Regions from separate parts of the Rhizobium sp. NPDC092011 genome, predicted to be linked through region 2. Evidence: predicted binding sites of a transcription regulator. Region 2 holds the regulator's gene; each other region holds the start of a gene.

Region 1 (4,493 bases), on a different contig from region 2:
TCGCCGAAGCTACGCCGACACAAAGGTAAGATCGGCCTGCGGGGGATGGAATGAGCCTCTCCATCATCGTCCGGCCCAGCAAGGTAGCAGCCCTGGTACAGGATGCGAGTGGGACGAAGGCGTTCCGCCCATCGGAGAGCCCTGCATCGCCCGCACGGGTGTTGTCATGATGAGGCAGTCGCTCTTTTCGCCGAGATACGGGGATTTCGGGGCAGGCGCAGCGCGTCAGCTGAAGGCGAAGACGCTGTTGCGCGCCCTGGAGCGACGACTTCGGGACGTGTTGCTTGCCGAGAGCGGATCCCACTCAGCGCAGTTTGTCGATGGGCCCGCGCCTTGTATTCTTGTTCGTGAGGAAGCGGCGGATATCCTGGGACGCGTGACGATAGATGCGGAAAGCGGCCTCTACGTCTTTTGCGAACTTGGAGACGGCGCCAAGGATATCGTCATAACGACGGCGAGCGAGGATCGGCTGCTTGAAGAAGTCCTCCTTCGTTTTCGGGAAGGGCAACCGGCAAGGCAACTCATCGATGAGGCTGTCGGCGTACTCGTCGGTCAGACCGTGCGGGATGTCGAGCGCAAGCTGATCCTTCAGACTCTCCACCACTGCAAAGGAGATCCGACACATACGGCATTCATGCTTGATATGCCGCTCGTTACCCTCTGCAACAAGCTGGCGGCCTATGTTGCCGAATCAGCCAGCGAGCTCTCGCAAATGGCGGCGGAGGCAGGTTTTGGAGCGAGAGGCTATCGATTGTGATCGCGGACGCACCTGATGGGTGCGCATTCTGCCCTCGGTAATGTCCGAGGGATCATGCGCAGGGAAACCTGCGCGACTTGAAACGGTGGGGCATTCGGCAACGGACGCCCTGCTTGAAACGATCGGGCGAGGCGGCGCACGAGGAACCTTATGAGACCCGGGAAAAGATCATGGATTCTTTCAGCGAGAGAAAAATACCCGCCCTGCCACAGATGCATTCATCGTTTGATGGCTGTGTGAAGATCGTTTCGGCCTATGTCAGTCACAACACCATACCGGTCGCCAGTCTTCCAAGGCTGATCAAGGATATTCACGATGCGTTGCATAGCCTGGATGCAGCCCCTGCTGCACCCGAACGGAGCAATCTTGTGCCGGCGGTGGATTTGAAGAAATCGGTGACGAACGAGTACATCGTCTGCCTGGAAGACGGCAAACGCTTCAAGACGCTAAAGCGCCACTTGCGTGTGCACTACGGGCTGACGCCTGAGGAATACCGACAGAAATGGGGCCTGGCTCCCAGCTATCCGATGGTTGCACAGAATTATGCCAACCGGCGTTCCGAGCTGGCAAAGCTCTCCGGCCTCGGTGCCAATGGCAGCAGGAAAGAAACCGTTCGCTCGTGAGTCTACTGCGAGCGCCCCGCCAATTCTGAGGAGGCGAGCCTGCGGATTGTCACTGTATATGGCGTTGTGGCGCCATGTGTGGGGATGCGGCAACAAGAAAAATGGCGCTCTGCAAAGAGCGCCATTTTCATTTCCGCGCTTGCCGGGCGAGCCGGCTGCATCGTTCGAACGGATCGATCAGAAAACCTGACGGAGCACGATGAACAGCACGAAGGCGAGCGCGATCGAGGCCGGCAGCGTCAGGATCCAGGCCATCAGCATGTTGCGCACGGTCGACCATTGCAGGCCGGAACCATTGGCCGCCATGGTGCCGGCGACGCCGGAGGACAAGACGTGCGTAGTCGATACAGGCAGGCCGAGGTGGTCGGCAGCGCCGATCGTCAGCATTGCCACAACTTCGGCGGCGGCGCCCTGGCCATAGGTCAGGTGTGTCTTGCCGATCTTCTCGCCGACGGTGACGACGATACGCTTCCAGCCGACCATGGTGCCAAGGCCGAGCGCCAGTGCAACAGCAACCTTTACCCAGAGCGGGATGAACTTGGTCGTGTGATCGACGGCGGCGTGATAATCGGTGACGGCCTTCAGGTCGGCGGCGCTCATCGGCAGCAGCTTCTGCTTGTCGATCAGCTTCAGTGACTCACCGATGAGGTAGATGTCGTTGCGGACGTTGCTGACGAGCCCGTTCGGCAGCTTCTCGACGCTCGGATAGGCCGCAATCGAGGCGCTTGTTGCGTGAATATAGGCCTGCAGTGCCGGCGTAGTGACATCCGACCAGGTCTTGCTTTTCACGGCGGCGCTGACGGCAGCCTTCGGATCGGCAGGAGCAGCGACGCCGGGCTTTACATATTTGCCGAGCACCGTCTCGACCTGCACGGAGGCAGCCTTGTAGGCGTCGAGATAGTTGATATCGGGGGTGCGGTTCAGCGCGAAGGCAGTCGGTACGAGACCGATGAGAATGAGCATGATCAAGCCCATGCCCTTCTGGCCGTCGTTCGAGCCGTGGGCAAAGCTGACGCCTGTGCAGGTGAAGATCAGCAGGCCGCGGATCCAGATCGGCGGTGGTGCGTTGCCCTTCGGCGCTTCATAAAGTGCCTTGTTGCGGATCAGGACCTTGGCAACCAGCAACAGGATCGCGGCGGCGCCGAAGCCGATGATCGGCGACAGCAGCAGCGACATGCCGACGCTGCTTGCCTGCGACCAGTCGACACCGCTGGTGGCGGAGCCGGCCGGCGCCAGGAACTGGTTGGCGAGGCCGACGCCGATGATGGAACCGACGAGCGTATGGGAGCTCGACGCCGGCAGACCGAGATACCAGGTGCCGAGGTTCCAGATGATGGCAGCGATCAGGAGGGCGAAGACCATGGCGAGGCCCGAACCGGAGCCGACTTGCAGGATCAGCTCGACCGGCAGAAGCGCAAGAATGCCGAAGGCAACCGCACCCGACGATGTCAAAACGCCGAGGAAGTTGAAGAAGCCGGACCAGATGACGGCGAATTCCGCCGGCAGCGAACGGGTGTAGATGACAGTCGCGACGGCATTGGCCGTATCGTGGAAACCGTTGACGAACTCGAAGCCGAGCGCGATGAGCAGCGCGAGGCCGAGCAGGATCCACGGAACCGCCGCTGCCTCGGCAAGATCGCTGCCGAGCGCGTAGCCGACATAGGCGAGACCGCCGAGGACGACGATGCCGAACAGCGGCAGGAACCACTTCGCCGAGCCTGCCGTACCGTGAATTGGGTGATTGGCGTTGCCGCTCTCTGAACTGCTTGAAGCGAGGTCGACCATCTCTAACTCCTTTATGCCAAGTGATATTTCCGGTGTAAGCCTCGTTGATGAAACTCTCGTGACGCGCGAGGACGGCCGAACGCCCTGCATTAGCGCTGGTTCAGCGCGCCTCCGATCGGTCGGGCGTGCGGTTTTCGGCCGGCCGGTTCGCATCGGGCCATCTTGATTTCGCCCAAAAAACACCTTTTTCGGTTCAGCCGACGTTCATACCTTCAGGGGTTAAATCCTGCGTGTTAGGGACTTGGACAGAGGACCATTGAAGATGAGATCGACCGTGATTGCCATTGCCGCATTGCTTGGCGGATTGGCTGTATCGTCGGCAGAAGCAATGCCGATTCCCGCTGTCGGGGCACCGGCCGGAGTAACGACGTCCGGAGCGCCGGTCGTCAATGCGGACTACGCCTGCGGCCGTGGCTGGCATGCCACCCCTTGGGGCGAATGCCGCCCGAACCGCTGGGGTCCGCCGCCGCCGCGTTGGGGCTATCGCAGACCGCCACCGCCGCCACCGTGGGGCTGGCATGGTCACCGCCATCATCGCGATGACTGGCGCGAAGACCGCGGCTGGCGCGGAGACGGCTGGCGCGGCCGCCCGCGTGACTGGTAAAGTGCATATTATTGCCAAGCAGAAAACACCGCCGCTTTCCGCGGCGGTGTTTCTTTAAGGGTGCCTGTTCGTCTGCAACGCGCGTGCCGTCAGCCCCAGGCAGCCGATAATTGCCGCCAGGATCGACAGGATAGCCATGAGACTTTTGGCATGCCCGAGGATGCCGGCAAGCTTCGGCCTTATGAGATCGGCCGTGTTGAAGTTCTCACTGCTGAATTGGCAGAGAACGAGCGACAGATTGTTGCGCACGAGCGTTTCATCGATATCGGAAACGAGATTCCCGGCTTGAGCCTTCTCATCACTCATCGTCCGCATATGCAGCAAGACCGCTTTGGCCGCCGCAAGATAGGCGTGCGAGCATTCGTTGAACGGGCTTTCCTCGTCGCTGACGCTGCCGGGCATCATGCCCCATAGACAATAGGCCCGCTGGATCTGTGTGAAGTTCAGCAGCCGGCGGAAGGTTTCGTCCGTGTCCGATGCTGCCTCTCCGATTGCAACAATCCGCCCATAATAGGGCGCGATGACAGCCATTTCACCATGGGTGAGGCTTGGTATCGGGATGCCAGCCTGGCTTCCGGATGATCCACCGCTGTGGGCTGCAAGCACTGTTGGCCAGATGGAGAGGATGAAGCAAATGGCGGCAAACGGCACACCGCTTCTAATGCGGCCTTTCCCGCGCACGAGTGGGTGCGCGGGATGCGATTGGCGTATCATGTCAGGCCCG
Region 2 (4,493 bases):
CCCTCGCCACGAACATCCTCGATGATGTCGGGGAAGCGATCCTTCAGCGAGGCAAGCCCCTGACGGAACACCAGAGCCACATCGCGAATGTGCTGCAGGAAACCATCCGCAAGCACGATGTCGAGCACGGCATTGCCGACCGCCATGGCAAGCGGATTGCCGCCGTAGGTCGAACCGTGCGTTCCCGCCTTCATGCCGGAGGCCGCTTCTGCGGTCGCCAGGCAAGCGCCGAGCGGGAAGCCACCGCCGATCCCCTTGGCAACGGCCATGATGTCGGGCTTGATGCCGGCCCACTCGTAGGCGAAGAGCTTACCCGTGCGGCCAACGCCGCACTGGACTTCGTCCAGGATCAGCAGCAGGCCGTGCTCGTCGCAAATCTGGCGCAGGCCACGCAGGAATTCATTGGTCGCCGGGCGGATACCGCCCTCGCCCTGCACCGGCTCGATCAGGATCGCGGCCGTCGCATCGGTGATGGCTGCGCGAACGGCATCGAGATCGCCGAACGGCACCTGATCGAAGCCCGGAGCCTTCGGGCCGAAACCTTCGATATATTTTTCCTGGCCACCGGCCGCGATCGTCGCGATGGTGCGACCGTGGAAGGCGCCCTCAAAGGTGATGACGTGGAACTTCTCCGGATGCCCCTTGGCGAAGTGATAGCGCCGCGCCGTCTTGATGGCGCATTCCAGCGCCTCGGCGCCCGAATTGGTGAAGAACACCTTGTCGGCGAAGGTGACTTCCGTCAGCCGCTTCGACAGCTTTTCCTGACCGGGCACTTCATAGAGGTTCGACAGGTGCCAGACCTTGTCCGCCTGCGCCTTCAATTCCGCCACCAGATGCGGATGCGCGTGGCCGAGGGAATTGACGGCGACGCCGGCTGCAAAGTCGAGATAGCGCTCACCGCTTTCCGTGACCAGCCACACGCCCTCGCCTCGCTCGAACCGCAGCGGAGCACGCATGTAGGTGTCATAAAGCGGCGCGGTCTCGGCCATGGCCATATCTCCTCGATCACAACTTTAAGGACCAATCGCTTCCGCTTGATGAAACGGGTCCGAAAAAATCAAAAATGCCGCCTTGCGGCGGCCCAGGCACTATTGATGTTTTGCACCGCGATGTCAACAAAACTGGCGATTTAGCAAGTGCGAGAAAACGCTTCAGCGCAAAAGGATTACGTTCGCCACCGCGTATTGCAGAAATGCCACGCCGGGGCAGCAAGTTGGGGAAAACCCCGAAATCGATTCCTCAAGATTCGCGCGACTCTTGTCACGGAGTCAGCCTCACACTAGGTTAAAAACCAATTGCTAGACTGCATGCGGCGGAACTAGTCACCACAATTTTAAAGCGTTTCGTGCCTCGTTCCCATTCGAGGCAATGGTGAAGGATTCTGCCACCGGAAACGCGACAGCGGAGACAGGGCATGAACTGGACAGACGAACGCGTCGAGAAGCTGAAAAAGCTATGGTCCGAAGGGTTGAGCGCCAGCCAGATCGCGGCGCAACTGGGTGGCGTGAGCCGTAATGCCGTCATCGGCAAGGTGCATCGCCTGAACCTTCCCGGCCGAGCGAAGGCGGGTGGCACGGCGACGGCTGCTCGCACGCCGAAGCGCAGCGCCTCGGCGCCGCGGGCCCCGGCTTACACTTCGCGTGTCGCAACCCGCACGGTTACCCGCCAGCAGGGCGCAACCATGCTGAAGGAAGAGATCGAGGTCGATGCGGTCAACGAGATTACCTATCGTCCGGCTTCGAACGTCGTCGTTCCGATCTCTCGTCGCCTCGGCCTGACGGAGCTGACGGAACGCACCTGCAAGTGGCCCGTCGGCGACCCGCTGAAGGACGATTTCCACTTCTGCGGCAACGACAGCCCGGATTCCTCACCATACTGCACCTACCATCAGCGCATGGCGTATCAGCCGGTGAATGAGCGTCGGCGGAACAACGGTTAAGCAATTGCAGGAAAAGTGCGAAGCGGTTTTCCGTCCGGAATTGCGTAAAACAAAAATACCGAGCGACGATCCAAGCATTCAGACAAAGAAACGGGCCCCTCGAGGCCCGTTTTCTGTTTCCGCCGCTATGTTGATGCCTGAGCGCCCCCAACACAAGGATGTGCCGCTCAGGCCTCCATGGAATAGCCCGCGCCGCGAACGGTACGGATGACATCCTGCATATTGGAGAAGTTCAGCGCCTTGCGCAGGCGGCCGACATGAACGTCAACGGTGCGTTCGTCGACATAGATATCGTGCCCCCATACGCCGTCTAGCAGCTGCGAGCGCGAGAAGACGCGGCCCGGCGAGGACATCAGGAATTCCAGCAGGCGGAATTCCGTCGGACCCAGCCGCACTTCACGGCTCTTGCGATGAACGCGATGGGTTTCGCGATCCAGCTCGATATCGCCGCAACGCAGCACCGTGGAGAGAACCTCCGGGCGGGCTCGCCGCAGCATCGCCTTGACGCGAGCCATCAGCTCCGGCGTCGAGAACGGCTTGACGACGTAATCGTCCGCGCCGGTCGAAAGGCCACGCACGCGCTCGCTTTCCTCGCCGCGGGCCGTCAGCATGATGATCGGCAGGCGCTCCGTCTCCGGCCGCATGCGCAGCCGGCGGCAGAGCTCGATACCGGACACGCCGGGGAGCATCCAGTCTAGGATCAGAAGATCGGGGATGCGCTCCTGGAGACGCAACTCGGCTTCATCGCCTCTGAGGATCGTGTCGACCTCGAAGCCTTCGGCCTCGAGATTGTAGCGCAGCAGAACGCTCAGCGCTTCCTCGTCTTCTACAACAGCAACTCTTGGAACCATGCGCCTTTGGTCTCCTTGTCTTCGCTTCCAGATTATTCCGTCACCGCGCCGACGGTGTTGGCGGTATCGTCTTTCGGACGCTCGCCCTCGGGCTGAGCACCGGTCGCCATGTAATAGATCGTCTCGGCAATGTTGGTGGCATGGTCGCCGATGCGCTCGATGTTCTTGGCGCAGAAAAGAAGATGCGTGCAGGTGGTGATGTTGCGCGGATCTTCCATCATGTAGGTCAGCATCTCGCGGAAGAGCGAGGTATACATCGCGTCGATTTCCTCGTCGCGTTCGCGGATCGAGACGGCCTTGTCCGGCGAGCGGGTGGCGTAGACGTCGAGCACTTCCTTGAGCTGGCCGAGCGCCAGTTCGGAAAGATGTTCGATACCGCGAGCAAGGCGGCGCGGAACGCCGGTGCCCTGCACGGCGATGACGCGCTTTGCAGTGTTTTTGCCAAGATCGCCGACGCGCTCCAGATCGGAGGCGATGCGGATGGAACCCATGATCTCACGCAGGTCAGCCGCCATCGGCTGACGACGTGCGATGGTGACGATCGCCTTGTCGCCGACTTCGCGCTCGGCATGGTCGAGAACGACGTCGTCGGAGATGACCTTCTGTGCGAGAGCGGCATCGCTATGAACCAATGCGCGAACGCTGTCGCTGACCATCTGTTCGGCCAGACCGCCCATTTCGGCAATGCGGCGCGTCAGGAACTTCAGGTCTTCGTCATAGGCAGAGAGAATGTGAGTGGAGACCATTTTTCTATCCTCAAGGTGAACTGTGTGAAGGGAGCCGCGCGCCTGACATCATCAACCAAAACGGCCCATGATGTAATCCTGCGTGCGGAAATCGTCGGGATTGGTGAACATCTTATCGGTGTCGTTCTCCTCGACCAGATGGCCGAGATGGAACATTGCGGTGCGTTGCGAAACGCGGGCTGCCTGCTGCATGGAATGCGTCACGATGACGATGGTAAAATTCTCCCGCAGCTCGTGGATGAGGTCTTCGACCTTTGCCGTTGCAATCGGATCCAGCGCCGAGCAGGGTTCGTCCATCAGGATCACTTCCGGGCTGACGGCAACCGCGCGCGCGATGCACAGGCGCTGCTGCTGTCCGCCAGAGAGGCTCGTGCCTGCATCGTGCAGCCGATCCTTCACCTCGCCCCAGAGACCGGCCTTCTGCAGGCTGGTTTCGACGATGTGCTCGAGATCGGCCTTGGACCGATGCAGGCCGTGGATGCGCGGGCCATAGGCGACGTTCTCGTAGATCGATTTCGGAAACGGATTGGGCTTCTGGAAAACCATGCCGACGCGCGCGCGCAGCTCCACTACGTCGATGCTGTTATCGTAGACATCCTGATCGTCGAGCGTGATCTTGCCGGTGATGCGGCATGTCTCGATCGTATCGTTCATGCGGTTGAGGCAACGCAGGAAGGTGGACTTGCCGCAGCCGGACGGGCCGATCAAAGCCGTGACCGTATTGGCGCGAATATTCAGATTGACGTCGAAGAGCGCACGCTTTTCGCCATAGAAGACCGAAACGTCCTGGCCGATCATCTTGTAAGGGATCGTCATCATCTTCTTGGCCAATGCTCTTTCGCTTCCGGCTTCCGTCATCATGTTCATTTTGCGCTCCTCCCCTACCAGCGCCGCTCGAAGCGGCGGCGCAGCAGAATTGCGCCGATATTCATCGCAACGAGGAAAAAGAGCAGGACG
Region 3 (4,493 bases), on a different contig from region 2:
CGCTGTTCTTCCTCGATTACTTCGCGACCGGCAAGCTCGATCCCGACCAGGGTGCAGCGATCGTCGGCGGTATTGCTGCCGGCTGCCGCGATGCAGGCTGTGCGCTGATCGGCGGTGAGACGGCGGAAATGCCGGGCATGTATTCTCACGGCGATTACGATCTGGCGGGCTTTGCCGTCGGTGCCGCCGAACGCGGCCAGCTGCTGCCGTCAGGCGATATTGCCGAAGGCGACATCATTCTCGGCCTCGCCTCCTCGGGCGTTCATTCCAACGGTTTCTCGCTGGTGCGCAAGATCGTCGAGCTCTCCGGCCTTGGCTGGGATGCACCGGCCCCCTTCGCCGAAGGCAAGGCACTCGGCGAAGCACTGCTCACACCGACACGCATCTATGTGAAGCCACTGCTTAAGGCCATCCGCGAGACACATGCTCTCAAGGCACTCGCTCACATCACCGGCGGCGGCTTCCCGGAAAACATTCCGCGCGTGCTGCCGAAGCATCTGGCCGCTGAAATCGATCTGACAGCCGTCAAGGTGCCGCCGGTCTTCTCCTGGCTTGCCAAGGTTGGTGGCGTCGAGGCCAAGGAAATGCTGCGCACCTTCAACTGCGGCATCGGCATGATCGTCGTCGTCGCTCAGGAAAACGTCGCAGCCGTAAAGGCCGCGCTTGAGGCCGAAGGCGAAGCGGTCGTCACGCTCGGCCGTATGATCGCGCGCGAAGAAGGCGCGCACGGCACCGTCTACAAGGGCACGCTGGCTCTATGACCACGCCGCGCAAACGCGTCGCCGTCTTCATCTCGGGCGGCGGCTCCAATATGCTGGCTCTTCTGAAGGCCACGAAGGCGGCCGACTACCCAGCCGAGATCGTCGGCGTCATCTCCGACAAGGCAGACGCCGGTGGTCTGGCGAAAGCTGCTGCAGAGGGCATTGCTACCTTCTCTTTCGGGCGCAAGGATTTTGCCAGCAAGGAAGCCCATGAAGAGGCGATCCTTGCGCAGCTTGCGGCCCTCTCCCCCGACGTCATCTGCCTTGCCGGCTATATGCGGCTTCTTTCCGGCCGCTTCATCCAGGCCTACGAAGGGCGGATCATCAATATTCATCCATCGCTGCTGCCGCTTTTCCCTGGTCTGCACACGCATCAGCGCGCCATCGACGCCGGTATGCGCATCGCCGGCTGCACCGTGCATTTTGTCACCGAAGGCATGGATGAAGGCCCGGTCGTCGGCCAGGCTGCCGTACCGGTACTGACCGGCGACACCGCCGACAGCCTCGCCGCTCGCGTGCTTACGATCGAGCACCAGATCTATCCGCAGTCGTTGCGGCTGGTGGCGGAAGGCAAGGTCAGGATGGAAGGTGGCAAGGCCGTAAGCCTTGCCGAGGCATCTGCCGCGCAAGGGCGGCAGATCGTGTCACTACTTGGTGATGTAAGCTAGAGCGCTTCCGCTTTTTCTTGAAATGCGAAGCGCTCTATCTTCTTGTTTTCTTACGCATTCCGGACGGAAAACCGCTCCGCACTTTCTGGAAAAGCTCTAGCTTTCAAGCCGCCATCGCCATCAGCGGATGCAGCGTGCCGTCGCTATAGACGATGCGGCCGCCACGGAAGGTCGCGCGAATGCGGTGAACCGAACCGGGTTCGACGGCGACCAGATCGGCGAGCTGGCCGACAGCGATTTCACCGCGATCCAACAGACCCGCCGAACGGGCAGCATTGGACGTTGCGGTCGCAACTGCCGCCGGGAGGCCGCCGCTTGCAACATCGGCGATCTTGAAGATCGCCGGCACGAAGGCGGCCGGGTGATAATCTGCTGCGATAACGCCGAGGAGGCCGGCACGGGCCGCATCCAGGGCGCTGAGATTGCCGGACATGGACTGGCCGCGAAGCGCGTTCGGCGCACCCATGAGCGTCCAGAGACCACGGCGGCAGGCTTCTTCGGCGGCCGGGCCAGTGACGGGAAACTCGCTGATCGTCACGCCGAGATCGTGCATTGCCGCCACCTTCTCGGCGCTGTCATCGTCATGCGACGCCAGCGAAAGCTTATGCTTCAGCGACAGTGCGACGACGTCGTGCAGCTTGCGTTCGATCTCCGGATCCTGACGCTGCGCGATGCGTGTCGCCACGACTTCTTCCGCCGCCTCACGCGACATGGAGCGACGCTCGGACATGCTGCGGATATAGCTTTCGATGTCGTTATACTGGCCCTGCCCCGGCGTGTGATCGGTCAGGGAAACCATGTCGACGGAGCCCTCCTCCAGCAGCCGCTCCAGCGTCGGAGCTGCGCCGAGATTGGTGATTTCGTAGCGGGCATGGACGCGATGATCGATCAGCAGCTCGTTGCGCAGGCTGCCGATGCCGCGGATGACAGCCGAAGTGGTTTCGAGCGAACGGACATGACCGTAGACGCTTTCGGTCGCAAAGGAGAGTGCCGCGAAGGCGGTGGTGACGCCGGCTGCCGCCAGCTTCTTGTCCAGCTCGTGAATGCCGAAATCGATCGGCATCATTGCATTCGGCCGCGGTGCGATTTCGCGCTCGATCATATCGCAGTGCAGATCGACGAAGCCGGGCATCAGCAGGCGACCGCCACCATCGAAGGTCGGCCGCTCCACCGGCTCGGAGCGGATTTCGGCAATCACGCCGTCCTCGACACGCACCGCGCCATTTTCGACGACTTCATTGGGAAGAACGAGCGTAAAATTGCTGAGCCACATCGGCTTTCTCCTGAAACAGCGTCAAATCGAAGGAGGCTCGGAAACATTCGAATGTTTCTGGCCAGCACGCCCCGGTAAGCTCGATTCGTGACAGCATGATGAATGGGAAGCGGTGTTTTCACCAAAGCTGCCAATCGCTCAGCGTCTACCTCAAGCTCGCGACGTTCAATGTCGCCCATTGCAGCAGCATGATGGTCTTTGCGTCGTAGATATCACCGCTCTCGATCATCGCCATGGCATCCGACAGACGCACTTCCAGGACCTCGATATCCTCGTGTTCCTCGGCAAGACCACCACCAGCCGCAATGCGGTCGGACGTATCGATCACGGCGGCGAAGAAATGGATGATCTCGGTCACGGCCCCCGGAGACGTCAGCGCCTTGAAGAGGAAGCGAACATCGCGAACTCGAAAACCGGTCTCTTCCATGGCCTCACGGCGGATGGCTGCTTCCGGGTCGTCGCCGTCAAGCAGACCGGCGGGCACTTCCAACATCCATGCCGGCACGCCGAGCAGCTGGGCCGGCAGGCGGAACTGCCGGACGAGCACCACCGTTTCCCGCTTGGGATCATAAAGCAGGATGCAGGCGGCTGGCGTGCGCTGATAGACTTCCCGCTTCGGGCGGTGCTTTTCGCCCTGCGAATCCGTGTAGTCGAGATCGAAGCTGCTCAGCCGCGTCCATTGGTTCGCCAGCGTCCTTTCGTTGACGATTTCGGCTTTCGCCTTTTCGAATTTAGTCATGCCATATCCTTGCGGAGCCATACTTTATTGTCGTGAACAGCCGCGCCACCATAAGGCGCGACCGGATCGGCGCCGGTGAGCACATTGATGCCTTCGCCATCGACATGGGCCCTGTTCGGCCACAGGCCCTCGGCGATCAGCACACCGGGCTTGACTTCCGTCGTCACGCGGACGTGGAGGCGGATGTCCCCTCTTGCATTGCCGATGCGAACCAGCTCGCCGTGGGCAATAGCGAGCGCTTCTGCGTCCGCAGGGTTGACCATCACTTCAGGACGACCTTCCTTCTGCCGCGACGTCTTGGTTTCCGAGAAGCTCGAATTCAGGAAATTGCGCGATGGCGAGGTCGCGAGCCGGAACGGATGCTCGGGATCGGCTACCTCGATCACGTCGACCTGATCCGGAAATTCCGGCAGCTCGACATGCGGACCGAGCAAGCCGACCGAGGCGGGCGGCCTGTTCGGTGCCGGCTGATTGGACCAATCGGGGCGGAAACGGAACTTGCCGTCGGGATGACCGAAGCCATTGATGAAATGGGCATCGTCAAAATCGGGCTGACGGTCGAACCATTTGTTCTCGAGAAAATAGTCGTAGTCCGGCAGGCCACTCTTCGAGAGAACCCTGTCGATCATTTCGCGGGCGGAAAAACCGAAACCGGGACGGTCCGCGACGCCAAGGCGTTTGGCCAACTCCTCGATGACGAAGAGATTGCTGCGCACAGTCGTCGGCGGCTCCACCAGCTTCGGGCCGAGGAGAATGTGGTTCTGCCCGCCAGCGCGATAGATGTCGTCATGTTCGACGAACATGGTGGCCGGGATGACGATATCGGCCATCTCGGCCGTATCTGTCATGAACTGCTCGTGCACGGCGACGAAAAGGTCGGAGCGCGCAAAGCCGCGCTTTACCAGCCGCTGTTCGGGGGCGATGTTCATCGGGTTGGTGTTCTGGATCAGCATGGCCGTGACCGGACCACGATGGCGAAGCGCGACAGCATCGCCGGTCAAAGCGCGGCCTATCTGCGACTGATCGATCATGCGGATGTCCTGATCCTTCAT
Region 4 (4,493 bases), on a different contig from region 2:
GCATCGCGCTTTCCAGAAGAGAGACGCGTCATGTCATGACCGCTCCAGCTGATATTCCCGCGTATGATTGTCTCAAGGCCGGTGATGGCATTGACGAAAGTGCTCTTTCCGGAACCCGAAGCGCCGGTAATCGCAAGCCGATTTCCGGCCGGCAGATGGAATCGTTCGATTGATAGCACCGGTGCGGCCAGGCCTGGAAACCGCATTTCAAGACCAGAAATATCGAGCGCAAGCATCGCGTCAGGCCGTCTTGAAGGATGCGTCTCGGAGACGCAATTGGCTGATGAAGCCGGTCTCGGGATCCGTCCAGGAACCGAACTCCAATACGCCCCGCGCCACGATCGGCGCATTGTATTGCACGAAAGTCTGCTTGGAGGAGAGATAGACCACCATGATATTGTCAGGCCAATCGGCATCGGACGAGCAGAACGGGCAGAGCGACATCGGGATTTCCGTCAGGACGAAGAAAGCAGCCTCTGCCTTCAAGGGCGGCGCCATGAAGCCGTTGATCGCGACATCCTTGCCGTTCAGCTGCTTCACCTTATCGGAAAATTCGAGGCCGAGCGGACCGAAACTCTTGTAAAGTTCACCGAATCCGAGCCTTTCAGCGGCACTTGTCCGAGTGGCAACGCCAACCATGGGCAGCACGGCAGCGGCCGTCAGCAGTGCCCGGCGGCTGATGTTTGCGGTCTTTCTCTCAAACATGAGAACCCCCATAAAATATGCAGGGACAGGCGGCTTTGCGCCGCCTGTCCCAATTCGCTGGTATCGGCAGGCTTACATCTTCGTCTCGGTGCCGAGTGCGAAGGCATCGGCCAGTACCTTGTAGACGTCGCTCTGTTCCATGTAGCCGCGGAAGCCTTCCGCGCCCGGGCCTGCGGCCTGCAGAACGATATCGTCTACGGCATGAACGCCACTGTCTTCATCCTTCGGAATGTTGCCCTGAACGAAGACGGCGCCAGGTACGTCCTTGTAGGCTTCGTTGGCGACATATTCCTTCTTCTCGTTCTGGATCGCCGGGACGAACGGACCGTCGAGCTTCGGACGGAAGGTCTCGTAATGATCTGGACCGTTGTTGGCGGCCATGAACAGACGCCGGGAAACGTCGACGCGATCCGGATAGCCATCGCCATCCTTGTCTTCGTAGTTCGGGAAGCCGGCAGCAGCATAGGTGCCGACCTTTTCGCGCATTTCCGTACCCGGCTTATTGTCGTCGACGGTACCGATGATCGAGACGCCATGGGTATGGTCGCCGGTGACGACGATGAGCGTATCCGGGTTCTTGGCCTGGAATTCACGGGCAACGGCAACAGCCTTGTCGAACTCGATCGTATCGACCAGAGCGCGATCCCAATCGAGCGGATGGCTCATCTTGTCGATGGAGGCGCCTTCGACCATCAGGAAGAAGCCTTCCGGGTTCTTGGCGAGCTTGTCGAGCGCGACCTTGGTCATTTCGACAAGACCGGGCTGGTTCGGGAACTTGTCGACGGTGCCCTTCTTGAGGAACTCTCGGTCGAGCGTGACGTCGAGGTTGCCGGTGTGGAACAAGCCGAGCAGCTTGTCCTGGTTGGAGCCGGCAGCGGCAGCCAGTTCGTTCTTGTCGGTGGCAACGGCATAGCCGGCATCCTTGAAGAGCGCGATATAGTCCTTGTCGTCCTTGCGCTTCGAACCGGGTACGCTCTTGGCCAGGAAATAGGCCGAGCCGCCGCCGAGCAGGACATCCGGCTTGACGTCGTACATCATGCCGACGATCTCGGCCTTGTCGCCGCGCTTGCGGGTGTGGGAGACGAGCGCTGCCGGCGTTGCGTCTTCGACTTCGGCTGTTGTCACGATGCCGAGCGACTTCTTGCCGGTGCGGCGCAGGGCTTCACCGATGGTTTCGACCTTCGGATCGTCGAGGCTTGCCGGCGTACGGTCGGCGTAAACACCGAGCGCGTTCACGGCGGACTTGTGGCCGGTCATGTAGGCCGACATGGTGTTGGCGCTGTCGGTCGCGATGGCGGAAGTCGAAGAGGTGCCGATGAAGGCGACCGGCGGAACGTCGTCCATGGCGAGACGGCCGTTGGCCTTGCCCTCGGTCATGCCCTTGGACATGATGCGGGCGCCGGTGCGATGTGCAACCGAGAGACCGTCGCCGAGCAGGAAGATGATGTTCTTGGCCTTGGGAGCGGCCGACGTGCCGTAGACTTCCCAGTTGACCGATTTCTTCTCGTCGCCAGCCGCAACCTCGACCTTGTACTGACCGGGCTTGCCAAGCTTGATGCCGCGCAGGATGAGTGCAGATCCAAGAACCTTGTCTTCGGCACCCTTTTCCTCGGCGACGAAATCGGCGGCCTTGCCGAATACGGCGTCGTAGCTCTCGCCGTTGATCGTGACCTTTACGTCTTCCGGCTTGACGACCTTGCTGAATTCAACCTTGAAATCGAAAGGTGATCCCACAAGTACCGTTGCCCGGTCCAACGGATAGACCGTCGCTGCATTGGCGGCCCCAGCCAAAGCAGTTGCCGACACCATCGAAAGAAGAAGTTTACGCATTGAATACCCCCGCGTCTTGGTTACTTCCCCTTCCCCCATATAAAAGGCATATGACAGCCACATAAAAAGCGGGCAACTTTCTGCAACCGGCAATTCCAAATAGGAACCACTAAGGAATGCTGATTGTATGGGCACCATCTAACAGACGCGGCGAGACAAGCGGGGCTGATCGCCTCGCAATATGATCGGACCGAGCTCGAAGCTCTCCTATTGGGGCTTTGCGCGGTCCGGATGGGCGGCCTGAAAGGCAGACAGCTTGGCACATCTGCCGTCGATCTCGACGATCCGGGTGAGGTCGGTCAGATCAACACCCCAGCGGCGCGCATTGTAGACTTGAGGAACAAGACAGATATCTGCCATGCCCGGCGTATCGCCAAAGCTGAAGGCGCCGTCGAACTTGCCCAACATTCGCTCGAGCTTGCGAAGTCCATCGGCAATGAAATGCCTCATCCATTCCTCGCGAGCATCGCCCTTGTCCGTTATGGTCATGACATAGGCTGCGACATGCATGTTGCATATCGGATGGATGTCCATGGCAACCGCATAGGCAAGCGTCCGCACGTGCTGGCGGTCCGCAATGCCGGCCGGCAGCAATCCGCGTTCCGGCCGCAGCTCGGCCAGATACTCGACGATGGAGAGCGACTGTGTCATGACCTGCCCATCGATCACCAGCGTCGGAACGAGGCCTTGCGGGTTGAGCTCCAGATATTCAGGGCTCTTTTGCCTGCCTTCCAGCAGGTTGATCGGCACAGTCCTGTAGCTGATCCCGAGCATGTTGAGCGCGATGCGAACACGGTAGCTCGCCGACGATCTCCAGTAATCGTAAAGGACGACGTCGTTCATCGCGCCTAAGGCCCTTCATATTTCTGCACGGTCTGCTCGATGGCTCCGAAGATCGAGTGGCCGGTGCGATCATGCATCTCGATGCGAACCTGATCGCCGAAGCGCATGAAGGGTGTTTTCGCCGCGCCGGTCTCGATCGTCTCGATCATGCGGATCTCGGCTATGCAGGAATAGCCGTCACCACCATTTCCGACCGGCTTGCCCGGCCCGCCATCAAGCTTGTTGGACACAGTCCCCGAGCCGACGATGGTGCCGGCAACGAGGTTGCGGGTCTTGGCAGCATGCGCGACCAATTGCCCGAAATCGAATGTCATGTCGATGCCCGCATTCGCCCTTCCGAAGAGCTTGTCGTTCAGCGTGACCAGCAACGGCAGATGCAGCTTGCCGCCATCCCAGGCTTCGCCCAGTTCATCGGGCGTGACCGCGACGGGCGAAAAAGCCGATGACGGCTTGGACTGAAAGAAGCCGAAGCCCTTTGCCAGCTCCTGCGGGATCAGACCGCGCAGCGACACGTCGTTGACGAGCATCACTAGGCGGATTGCTTCCCGGGCAGCTTCGGGGCTGGAGCCCATGGCGACATCTCCAACAATGACCGCCACCTCGCCTTCCATGTCGATTCCATAGGCTTCGTCGGCAATAGCGATCGGATCGCGTGGAGCGAGAAAGCAGTCGGAGCCGCCTTGATACATCAACGGATCCACCCAGAAGCTGTCGGGCATTTCGGCATTGCGTGCCTTGCGCACCAGTTCCACATGGTTGACGTAGGCGGAGCCGTCGGCCCATTGATAGGCCCTCGGCAGCGGCGAGGCGGCGTCATGCTCGTGAAACCGGATCGTCGGCTGGGCACCGGTCTCGATCCCTTCGGCAACGCGCGCAAGCCTCGGCGCCACATGCTCCCAATCATCGAGCGCCGCCTGAAGGGTGCGGGCGATATGACCGACCTCCGAGCAGATGGTAAGATCGCGCGAGACGACGACAAGCCGGCCGTCTCTGGTCGAGTCTTTCAAAGTCGCAAGCTTCATTGTCTGGTTCCACTGTCAGAGAATGCGGAAGGCCTAAAGAGCGAAACGCGCTTCAGGCCCCTAATTTTTCGTAGGTCGTTGCCGCAAACGGCT

What was found. The regulator PhoB, encoded in region 2, activates phosphate uptake and scavenging genes when phosphate is short. The targets are predictions, from matches to a motif close to TGTCATNNANCTGTCAT.
Region 1: a site for PhoB is predicted at 3,213-3,229, ahead of ACIQJ2_RS27140 (inorganic phosphate transporter). Genes of this name have one in related genera too.
Region 3: a site for PhoB is predicted at 2,790-2,806, ahead of ACIQJ2_RS17975 (alpha-D-ribose 1-methylphosphonate 5-triphosphate diphosphatase). Genes of this name have one in related genera too.
Region 4: a site for PhoB is predicted at 2,575-2,591, ahead of ACIQJ2_RS03480 (alkaline phosphatase). Genes of this name have one in related genera too.

Annotation. Positions count from the first base shown of each region.
Region 1 covers NZ_JBIVSO010000009.1:9,073-13,565, forward strand. Annotated here, with positions in the region: gene ACIQJ2_RS27125 (EAL domain-containing protein) at 1-54, shown strand, start outside; gene ACIQJ2_RS27130 (helix-turn-helix domain-containing protein) at 167-757, shown strand; gene ACIQJ2_RS27135 (MucR family transcriptional regulator) at 928-1,380, shown strand; gene ACIQJ2_RS27140 (inorganic phosphate transporter) at 1,558-3,165, opposite strand; gene ACIQJ2_RS27145 (GCG_CRPN prefix-to-repeats domain-containing protein) at 3,428-3,769, shown strand; gene ACIQJ2_RS27150 (hypothetical protein) at 3,824-4,483, opposite strand; gene ACIQJ2_RS27155 (CbtA family protein) at 4,485-4,493, opposite strand, start outside.
Region 2 covers NZ_JBIVSO010000006.1:192,092-196,584, reverse strand. Annotated here, with positions in the region: gene ACIQJ2_RS23760 (aspartate aminotransferase family protein) at 1-989, opposite strand, end outside; gene ACIQJ2_RS23755 (GcrA family cell cycle regulator) at 1,415-1,939, shown strand; gene phoB (phosphate regulon transcriptional regulator PhoB) at 2,107-2,790, opposite strand; gene phoU (phosphate signaling complex protein PhoU) at 2,823-3,536, opposite strand; gene pstB (phosphate ABC transporter ATP-binding protein PstB) at 3,588-4,403, opposite strand; gene pstA (phosphate ABC transporter permease PstA) at 4,418-4,493, opposite strand, start outside.
Region 3 covers NZ_JBIVSO010000003.1:561,355-565,847, reverse strand. Annotated here, with positions in the region: gene purM (phosphoribosylformylglycinamidine cyclo-ligase) at 1-761, shown strand, start outside; gene purN (phosphoribosylglycinamide formyltransferase) at 758-1,429, shown strand; gene ACIQJ2_RS17975 (alpha-D-ribose 1-methylphosphonate 5-triphosphate diphosphatase) at 1,533-2,702, opposite strand; gene ACIQJ2_RS17970 (NUDIX domain-containing protein) at 2,848-3,441, opposite strand; gene ACIQJ2_RS17965 (molybdopterin-dependent oxidoreductase) at 3,438-4,493, opposite strand, start outside.
Region 4 covers NZ_JBIVSO010000001.1:713,025-717,517, reverse strand. Annotated here, with positions in the region: gene ACIQJ2_RS03490 (ABC transporter ATP-binding protein) at 1-236, opposite strand, end outside; gene ACIQJ2_RS03485 (hypothetical protein) at 241-705, opposite strand; gene ACIQJ2_RS03480 (alkaline phosphatase) at 778-2,535, opposite strand; gene maiA (maleylacetoacetate isomerase) at 2,743-3,378, opposite strand; gene ACIQJ2_RS03470 (fumarylacetoacetate hydrolase family protein) at 3,384-4,400, opposite strand.